2 regions of the Pantoea sp. ABR1s genome follow, and region 2 is predicted to be linked to the other one. Evidence: predicted binding sites of a transcription regulator. Region 2 holds the regulator's gene; the other holds the start of a gene.

Region 1 (4,680 bases), 690 kb from region 2:
GATCTTTTGCTGAGTGCATCAGGCTGTCGCCAGAGGCCTGGTCACGCTGCGGATCGCGATGACGCGGCGCTGAACCGGCCAGCGGACAGGAGCTGAACTGGCGGCCCTGCTTACGAATCATCAGTTCCGGGCTGGCGCCAACCAGCGCGCCACCATCGGGCAGCGGCAGATGGAAGTGATAGCTGTTAGGGTTCTGCGCCACGATGCGCTGCATCAGGGCGGCCGTATCAACCGGTTGTTCCGCCACGATATCCATCAGCCGCGACAACACCACTTTATCCAGATCGCCGCGCTGCGTAGCCGCCACCGCCTGCGCAACCATGTCGATGAAAATGTCATGGTCCGGCACCGCCGTGCGGCGACGCACCTGCGGCAGTTCAGCCTCAGCCAGAGAGGCACTGGCGTTGAGATCGTCACGGTTAAAGGTCTGATACGACTCAGGGATAAACAGCGCAGCAGGCTGATCCACGTCGAAGGGGATTGCACCCACCAGAATGGGATGGGCAATGCCCTGTTTTCTGGCTGAAGCAAAATGGTGTTGTAGTTGCTGCTGAAACTCCCCTGTCAGCTGCTCACCCTGCCTTACCGGCGCGGTAAGGGTAGTAAAACAGCCCTGTGTGGTCAGGCTTTGCAAGGGAGAGGTAAACAGAAAGCCACGGCAGAGTGCCGGGAAATCCTGCAACAAGGGATGTTCAAACGCCAGCGATTCCACCATAATTTCCACCTATAAATGATAAGATAACTAATAATGATTATCATTTGTATTGTGGGCCAGTAACCTACGTTGATTAGCCGAAAGTGTCAATAATTACGCGGCGATTCAGCTGGCATGGCCGGTTAAATCAGCACAAATGGTCTCTCTCTTTTTCCGGGTAAAAGTGGACGAAAATCTATGAGTAAACATGGTGTCACATCGGCGATAGCGCTGTTTTTCCTGAGCATCAGCCTGTTCAGCGTTACCGCTGCTGCCCAGACCGGCTGGCCGCGAACTGTCGCCGGGGCAACAGGCAATATCACGCTGACCCAGGCACCGATGCGCATTGTCTCGACCAGCGTTACCCTGACCGGCTCGCTGCTGGCCATTGATGCGCCGGTCGTCGCCAGTGGCGCAACTGCACCCGGCAGTCGGCTGGCTGATAAGCAGGGATTCTTCCGTCAGTGGGGCGAAGTGGCCAAACAGCGCGGCGTAAAACGTCTCTACATTGGTGAGCCCAGTGCAGAAGCGATTGCTGCTGAAGCGCCAGACCTGATTGTGGTCAGCGCCACCGGGAATGATTCGGCGATCAAACTGGTCGATCAGCTTGCGGCGATTGCGCCGGTGCTGGTGGTGAATTACGACGATAAAAGCTGGCAGCAACTGGTGACGTTGCTGGGTGAGGCGACCGGGCATGAAGCGGAAGCTGCCGCCCGGAAAGCTGAGTTTGATGCGCGAGAAAAGGCTCTGAAAGCGAAGCTGACCCTGCCGCCGCAGCCGGTATCAGCGATGGTGTGGAACGGGGATGGCCGGGCAGTCAATCTGTGGACGGATGCATCGGCGCAGGGGAAATTACTGCAGCAACTGGGCTTCACTCTGGCGACGCCGCCGGCCACTCTTCAGTCTGGTCACAGCATGGGACAGCGTAAAGATATCCTGCAACTGTCAGGAGAAAATCTGGCGGCAGGCCTTAATGGTCAATCATATCTGCTGTTTGCCGCTGAAGAGCCCACCGCCGCACAGGTGATGAGCAACCCTTTCCTGGCGCAGACCCCAGCTGTGCGCGCAAAAGCGGTCTATGCGCTGGGGCTGGATAGCTTCCGGCTCGACTACTACAGCGCCAGCAATTTGCTGACGCGGCTGGAGACGCTGTTCGTTAAATCATGATCCCGTTTCCGCCGGTGCAGGCGGTTGATAGCGACGCAGACGCGCCATCAGCAGCCACATGACGATGCCCAGCACGGTGGCTGCCAGACCAGCCAGGCTGGCCGCCTGCTGCGGCAACAACAGTGAACCCATCGCGCCAATCATCGCTGCACCTATCGCATCGCCGGTGACATTCTGCGCTGTCCAGAGGCTGTTGATCCTGCCGAGCAGCGCATCAGGCGTCAGCGTCTGGATCAGCGCGTACTGCACCAGGCTGTTGATGGCACTGAAATAGCCAAAGGCCGCGAGGCAGACCAGACTCGCGCTGAACCACGGCATCAGGCTGAACAGAGCCAGCGCGACGAAAGCAGCAATAGCACTCGCCAGAATCAGGCGGCCCGGCTGCGGTGACTGTGCCAGCCGTCCGCTGGTGAGGGCACCTGTGGCAGCACCCAGCGGAACGGCGGCATACATCAGCCCTAACTCCGTCACGCCGACCTGCCAGTGTGGCGCCAGCGCCGGATAGAGCACGCGCACCGCACTGGCTAACGTCACCAGCGCGCCGACCAGCGCCGCCATGCCAACAATCGGGCTGGCAAACAGGAATTGCACGCCGCTGGCCAGTGCTTTCAGCGGATGTTCACGCGGCTGCGGCGGTGGCGCAAGCCGCGGCAACCGCAGCAGGGTTAACACCGTCAGCAACGTACCAAATGCCGCCAGTCCGTAGTTCCACGCCACACCGCCCTGCGCGATGACCAGTCCGGCAATGGCGGGTGAGAGAATCGCGCCAAATCGCACCGTCAGCATGGTAATCGCACCTGCTTTCATCAGGTTTTCACGCCCGACCAGCGCCGGCGTCGCCGCCAGCAGCGCGGTGACGCCTATCGCGCCGAAAAAACCATCCCATAGTCCCAGCACAAAGACGGCGATCACCGACGGCGAAGGGAGCAGGGCATTGATGCATAAGGCGACAAAGCCCAGGCCACAGGTGGATCGGGCAAACAGGATCAGACGTCGGCGCTCATAGCGATCCGCCAGCACGCCGCCGGTCAGCAGGCCGATAAACATGCCGGCACCGGCCAGCGTCACCGCCAGCCCCACCAGCAGCGGCGACTGCGTTAGCTGCTGAATCTGAACCGGTACCGCCACCGCCAGCATGCCGAGGGCGACGATGGAGATAAAGCGGGCGATAAAAATGGCGCGAAAGGCGGGGTGGGTTCTCAGCAGGCTGAGATCGATAAAGTGGGAGGGTTTGTTCATAACGTCGCTTTTTTGCACCCATTTTCCTCATCATTGAGTCCGGGAGTCATGGTAACATACAAAAAATCACTAATAACGATAACAAGTATCATTATCATAATGACTCGTGCTGCGATCTCAATGAATCGGTGAAGGTTTAAACGTTATGCGTCAACTTCGTGCAATAGCAGGTTCAGGGATGCTGCTGTTGTTGCTTCTCGCGCTCAGCCTGATGCTGGGTGCCAAATCTATCCCCTTTCATGATGTCACGCAGGCCTTATTCAGCGACTGTAACCGCGTCGATTGTGTCATCGTGCGCGATGCCCGACTGCCGCGCACCCTGGCGGGTCTGCTGGCCGGGATCAGTTTAGGTCTGGCGGGCGCGCTGATGCAGAGCCTGACGCGCAATCCGCTGGCCGATCCCGGCATTCTCGGTATCAACGCCGGTGCAGGCTTTGCGGTGGTGCTGGGCATCGCCCTGTCTGGCGCTGACTCCCCCGCGGACTGGCTTGGCTTTGCCTTTACGGGCGCACTGCTGGCCTCCCTGCTGGTGGCGCTGACCGGTGCGCTGGGCGGTGGCCGCGTTAATCCGGTGCGTCTGACGCTGGCAGGCGTGGCGCTGGGCGCGGTGCTGGAGGGGTTAACCTCTGGTTTATCGCTGCTCAATCCTGACATCTACGATCATCTGCGTTTCTGGCACAGTGGCTCGCTGGATATCCGCAATTTTGCCATTCTGCGCACCACCTTTCCGGCGGTAGTCGCCGGGAGCCTGCTGGCGCTGCTGCTGGCGCGTTCGCTCAACAGCCTGAGTATGGGCGGTGATATGGCGACTGCGCTGGGTACCCGGGTGATGCGTACCCAGCTGGTGGGATTACTGGCTATTGCGCTGCTGAGTGGGGCGGCGACAGCCGCTGTCGGCCCCATCGCTTTTGTCGGCTTAATGACGCCACATCTGGCCCGCTGGCTGCTGGGTAACGATCATCGCTGGATGCTGCCCGGAACCCTTCTTATCACCCCCTGTTTGCTGCTGGCCGCCGATATTCTGGGACGGCTGCTGGTACCGGGCGAACTGCGCGTGTCGATTGTCACGGCCATACTGGGCGCGCCGATGCTGATTGTGCTGGTGCGCCGCAAGTCGGGAAGAGGGCAGATATGAAACGGGTGATAATTAATGCGCTGATGCTGCTGGTGGCCTGCGGGGTGCTGGCCTTTCTGAGCATTACGCGCGGCACCTTACCGATCTCCGCCAGCCAGTTGTGGGCCCTTATCAACGGCGAGGCGGCGCGTAACATACAGCTGATTGTACTGGAGTGGCGACTGCCGCGCGTCATGATGGCGCTGCTGATTGGTGCGGCACTGGGCGTCAGCGGGGCAATTTTTCAGTCGCTGCTGCGCAACCCGCTGGGCAGCCCCGATATTCTGGGTTTCAATACCGGCGCTTACAGCGGCGTCCTGGTGGCACTGGTGCTGTTCCAGCAAAACATGGAGGGCATGACGCTGGCGGCACTGCTTGGCGGACTGCTCACGGCGGGCGTGGTCTGGCTGTTCAGCTGGCGCAACGGCGTGGAGACCTTTCGTCTGATCATTGTGGGCATCAGCGT
Region 2 (4,680 bases):
GAAGAGGGGGCCAGCGTGGTCGCCGGTCAGCGAGTACTGGAGATGGACCTTGAATTCCTTAACGCCAATGCCCGCTCAATGGTGAGTCCGGTCGTGGTCAGCAACAGCGACGATTTCGCCGGTCTGACTTTACTGGCACAGGGTCAGGTAATAGCAGGGGAAACCCCGCTGTATGAAGTGAAAGGCTAATCCCCGCAACAGAACCCCACAGGCAGGAAGCGATTCCTGCCTTTTTTGTTTTAAAGGCTTAACAAACGGTTGTTTCCCTCAGACGCTTTGTGGATCATACTCCGTTACTTCGTGGTACAAATCACCCGTTATTCGTATTGAGGATTTTTGAGATGAGTGAGGCTGAAGCCCGCCCAACTAACTTTATTCGTCAGATCATTGACGAAGATTTGGCGAGCGGTAAGCACAGCAGCGTGCATACCCGTTTTCCGCCGGAGCCCAATGGCTATCTGCATATTGGTCATGCGAAATCGATCTGTCTGAATTTTGGCATCGCCCAGGACTATCAGGGGCAATGCAACCTGCGTTTCGACGATACCAATCCGGTTAAAGAGGATATGGAATTCGTTGAATCCATCAAGCGTGACGTTCAGTGGCTGGGTTTTGAGTGGAGCGGTGAGGTCTGTTACTCATCAAACTATTTCGATCAGCTCTACAACTATGCCATCGAGCTGATTTCCAAAGGACTGGCCTACGTTGATGAACTGAGTCCGGATGAGATTCGTGAATATCGCGGCACCCTGAAAGAGCCGGGTAAAAACAGCCCTTATCGCGATCGCAGCGTGGAAGAGAATCTGGCGCTGTTTGAGAAGATGCGAAACGGTGAGTTTGCCGAAGGCACCGCCTGTCTGCGCGCCAAAATCGACATGGCCTCTAATTTCATCGTGATGCGCGATCCGGTGCTTTACCGCATCAAGTTCGCGGAACACCACCAGACCGGCAATAAGTGGTGCATCTACCCGATGTATGACTTTACCCACTGCATCTCCGATGCGCTGGAAGGCATTACGCACTCGCTCTGTACGCTGGAGTTTCAGGACAACCGCCGTCTCTATGACTGGGTGCTGGACAACATCACTATTCCGGTTCATCCGCGTCAGTATGAATTCTCGCGCCTGAATCTGGAGTATGCGGTGATGTCGAAACGTAAACTCACTCAGCTGGTGACCGAGAAGCACGTAGAAGGGTGGGACGATCCGCGCATGCTGACCGTTTCAGGTCTGCGTCGCCGTGGTTACACCGCCGCTTCTATCCGTGAGTTCTGTCGTCGTATTGGCGTGACCAAGCAGGATAACATCGTGGAGATGGCCTCGCTGGAGTCCTGTATCCGCGATGATCTCAACGAGAATGCGCCCCGCGCCATGGCGGTTTTAGATCCGCTTAAAGTGGTGATCGAAAACCTGCCAGCAGGCCATAGCGAAATCGTCACCATGCCAAATCATCCGGGTAAACCGGAGATGGGCACGCGTGAAGTGCCGTTCAGCCGCGAGATCTGGATCGATCGCGCGGATTTCCGTGAAGAGGCGAACAAACAATATAAGCGTCTGGTGCTGGGCAAAGAAGTCCGCCTGCGTAACGCCTATGTGATTCGTGCTGAGCGGGTCGCCAAAGATGAAGCGGGCAACATTACCTGCATCTACTGCACCAGCGATGTTGATACGCTGAGCAAAGATCCAGCCGATGGCCGCAAAGTCAAAGGCGTGATTCACTGGGTTTCTGCGGATCACGCGCAGCCAGCTGAGTTCCGCCTGTATGACCGTCTGTTCAGTGTGCCAAACCCGGCTGCTGCAGAGGATTTCCTGGCGGTCATTAATCCTGAGTCACTGACCATCAAAAACGGCTTTGTTGAACCCAGCCTGCGCGATGTGGAACCAACAACACCGTTTCAGTTTGAACGTGAAGGTTATTTCTGCGCCGACAGCGTTTACTCGAAACCGACGCAACTGGTGTTTAACCGCACCGTCGGTCTTCGTGATACCTGGACCAAAACGGGCGAATAAATTTTTTGGGGCTGACCTCATAAAATGACAAAAGGGTGATTTATCGCCCTTTTTTATTGCCCCGATTTTTACCATCGCCGACGTTTATTCTGCACTAACCACAACCGGTTCAATACCGCCTTGTGGGAGTAATCTGAGTTTAAAAAAATTAATCAATTTCAGGATGTGAATTGTCAGCTTTCAGGTAGGCTATCCGCTCTCAGAGGTTGCAAAGCGGGTTACAGAAGGAAAAAAAATGACAGTTCTCGCCCAGGAAGCCAAACACAGTGTCGTCGTTTTACATCAGCTCATTGAACGTATTTTTAATCAGCCAGCCGGATCTGATGACAGTTTCCAGCTGCTGATGTCCTATTTTCATCCTGAATTTCGCATGGTGACCCCAAAGGGCAAAGAGTACAATCTGAACGAGGTCGAGGATCTTTTTCAGCAATTACAAGGGCAGCGGGAAGGGATGCGCATTGCCACCTGTGAACATGTCATTCTCTCTCATCATGAAAAAGAGATCGTCGTACAGTATCGCGAAATGCAGATGATGAACGGCAATAACCAGAGCCGCATTTCGCTGGCCATTCTGGATTGCAGCAGCTCCATTCCACGCTGGCGCTATCTGCAGGAGACGCTGGTCGCGTGAGGTGAGGGCAGAAAACAGACGAAAAAAAACCGGTGAATTCACCGGTTTTTTTATTTCAGGCCGCGCCAGCGTTACTGGTCGTGCAGCGTTTCGTCTTCACGGCAATCGCCCAGCGTACAGTGTCCATAGAGATAGAGGCTGTGGTTGGTCAGCTTGATGCCATGGCGGGTCGCGATTTCACGCTGACGCGTTTCAATCGATTCGTCGCTGAACTCGATAACCTTGCCGCAATCCAGGCAGATCAGGTGATCGTGGTGATGCTGCTGCGTCAGTTCGAAGACAGACTTGCCGCCTTCAAAGTTGTGACGAGTCACAATACCGGCATCATCAAACTGGTTCAGAACACGGTAAACGGTCGCCAGGCCAATCTCTTCGCCAATGTCGATCAGGCGTTTATACAAATCTTCCGCACTGACGTGATGGCACTCAGGTTCCTGAAGCACTTCCAGAATTTTCAGTCTGGGCAGCGTTACTTTCAGGCCAGCCTTCTTTAATGCGGTGTTGTTGTCAGTCATGCGGATTTTGTCCTGTTACTAATATTCACTTTTGTGGCTTATCGCCTTGAATGTCGATCTGTGCTCATTCTCATTTGCGTCTCATTATAGAACTGAAGCGATGAAATGAAAACCAGAGGGCGTGTCTGAATCATCATGGGCTATTGGGGATTCGTCACCGGGCCGGGGAAGATTCTGACAGAGGTCTGTTAGCACATCACTTAGTCTTGCCGCCTGAGAAAATAAGCGGAAGATCGATGCGGGTATTCTACAGATTAAACGGAGAAAGTTAAAAAAATGTGGCTATTATTTCTATAGGCATTTTCATTGCCTCAATGTGAGCTGGCGCTCACATTGAGTCGGGCAGGATCAGGCTTCGATGATCTCTTTCAGCTGCAGTTCATCAAAAATCTGCTTAACCCATTGGTCAACACGCTGGCTGGTCAGCTCAGGCTGGCGATCTTCGTCAATGGCCAGGCCCAGGAAGTGGGTGTCATCGGCCAGGCCTTTCGAAGCTTCGAAGTGATAGCCTTCAGTTGGCCAGTGTCCGACAATCACGGCACCGTGCGGTTCGATAATGTCGCGAATCGTGCCCATGGCATCACAGAAATACTCTGCGTAATCTTCCTGGTCGCCACAGCCAAACAGCGCAACCAGCTTGCCGTTAAAATCGATCTCTTCCAGCGTCGGGAAAAAGTCATCCCAGTCGCACTGCGCTTCGCCGTAGTACCAGGTCGGAATACCCAGCAGCAGGATATCAAACGCTTCCAGATCTTCTTTTGTGCTTTTTGCGATGTCATGGACTTCTGCAACATCTGTACCCAGCTGTTTCTGGATCATTTTTGCAATGTTTTCGGTATTGCCGGTATCGCTGCCGAAGAAGATGCCTACGAGTGCCATGAGTAAAATAACCTCTTAAATCCTGATGATGAGATGTGTGCCGCAGCACATTTCAGCGAATAATAGCAGACGAGAGAAAACCGGTGAACGGTTAAAGCCCCGACATTTGCCTCTGCGTGCGATTTGCCCGCATTAATCCAGTTTGAGCTGTGCCAGTAGCATCTGTTCAATCAGTTCGCTACGGCTGAGATTGCGCTGTTCTGCCAGCGTATTGAGTGCATCGACGGCGTCACTGTTCATTTTCAGTTCGACACGACGAAGTCCGCGTCCTTTGTCACGTTTCAGTTGATTGCGCTTGTTAATGCGCAGCTGTTCATCACGCGAAAGCGGACTGGTTTTGGGTCGACCAGGGCGGCGCTCATCAGCAAAGAGATCGAGCGTCGTGCGGTCAGTCTGTTCTTTTGCCATGGCTTAGTAAAACTGAATGGGGGCGGGCGCCAGACACTCACCGCGCAGATTATAAATTATTGGCCATTGCCGCAGCAAAACTGACCCGCGGCAAAATTTTAGCGCGCCATCATACTTCACGCTTACGCCGGACGCCAATCCTAAACCTTTGCCGCCATCTATTTGCTTTTAAAGCGCAAAAAAGCGACGGACACTGCGCAAAACGGCATCGGGTTTCTCTGCATGAACCCAGTGTCCT

Evidence for each region. Region 2 encodes Fur, which represses iron uptake genes when iron is present. Its sites were predicted from a motif close to ATAATAATGAGAACNACTATCAA; they were not measured.
Region 1: the regulator Fur is predicted to act here: its motif matches at 3,170-3,192, upstream of fepD (Fe(3+)-siderophore ABC transporter permease).

What each region holds. Positions count from the first base shown of each region.
Region 1 covers NZ_CM173823.1:3,654,184-3,658,863, reverse strand. Annotated here, with positions in the region: gene ACXKZD_RS17225 (isochorismate synthase) at 1-715, opposite strand, end outside; gene fepB (Fe2+-enterobactin ABC transporter substrate-binding protein) at 893-1,861, shown strand; gene entS (enterobactin transporter EntS) at 1,856-3,100, opposite strand; gene fepD (Fe(3+)-siderophore ABC transporter permease) at 3,246-4,235, shown strand; gene fepG (iron-enterobactin ABC transporter permease) at 4,232-4,680, shown strand, end outside.
Region 2 covers NZ_CM173823.1:2,961,196-2,965,875, reverse strand. Annotated here, with positions in the region: gene nagE (N-acetylglucosamine-specific PTS transporter subunit IIBC) at 1-189, shown strand, start outside; gene glnS (glutamine--tRNA ligase) at 342-2,009, shown strand; gene ACXKZD_RS13975 (hypothetical protein) at 2,245-2,640, shown strand; gene fur (ferric iron uptake transcriptional regulator) at 2,712-3,155, opposite strand; gene fldA (flavodoxin FldA) at 3,504-4,034, opposite strand; gene ybfE (LexA regulated protein) at 4,167-4,442, opposite strand; gene ybfF (esterase) at 4,611-4,680, opposite strand, start outside.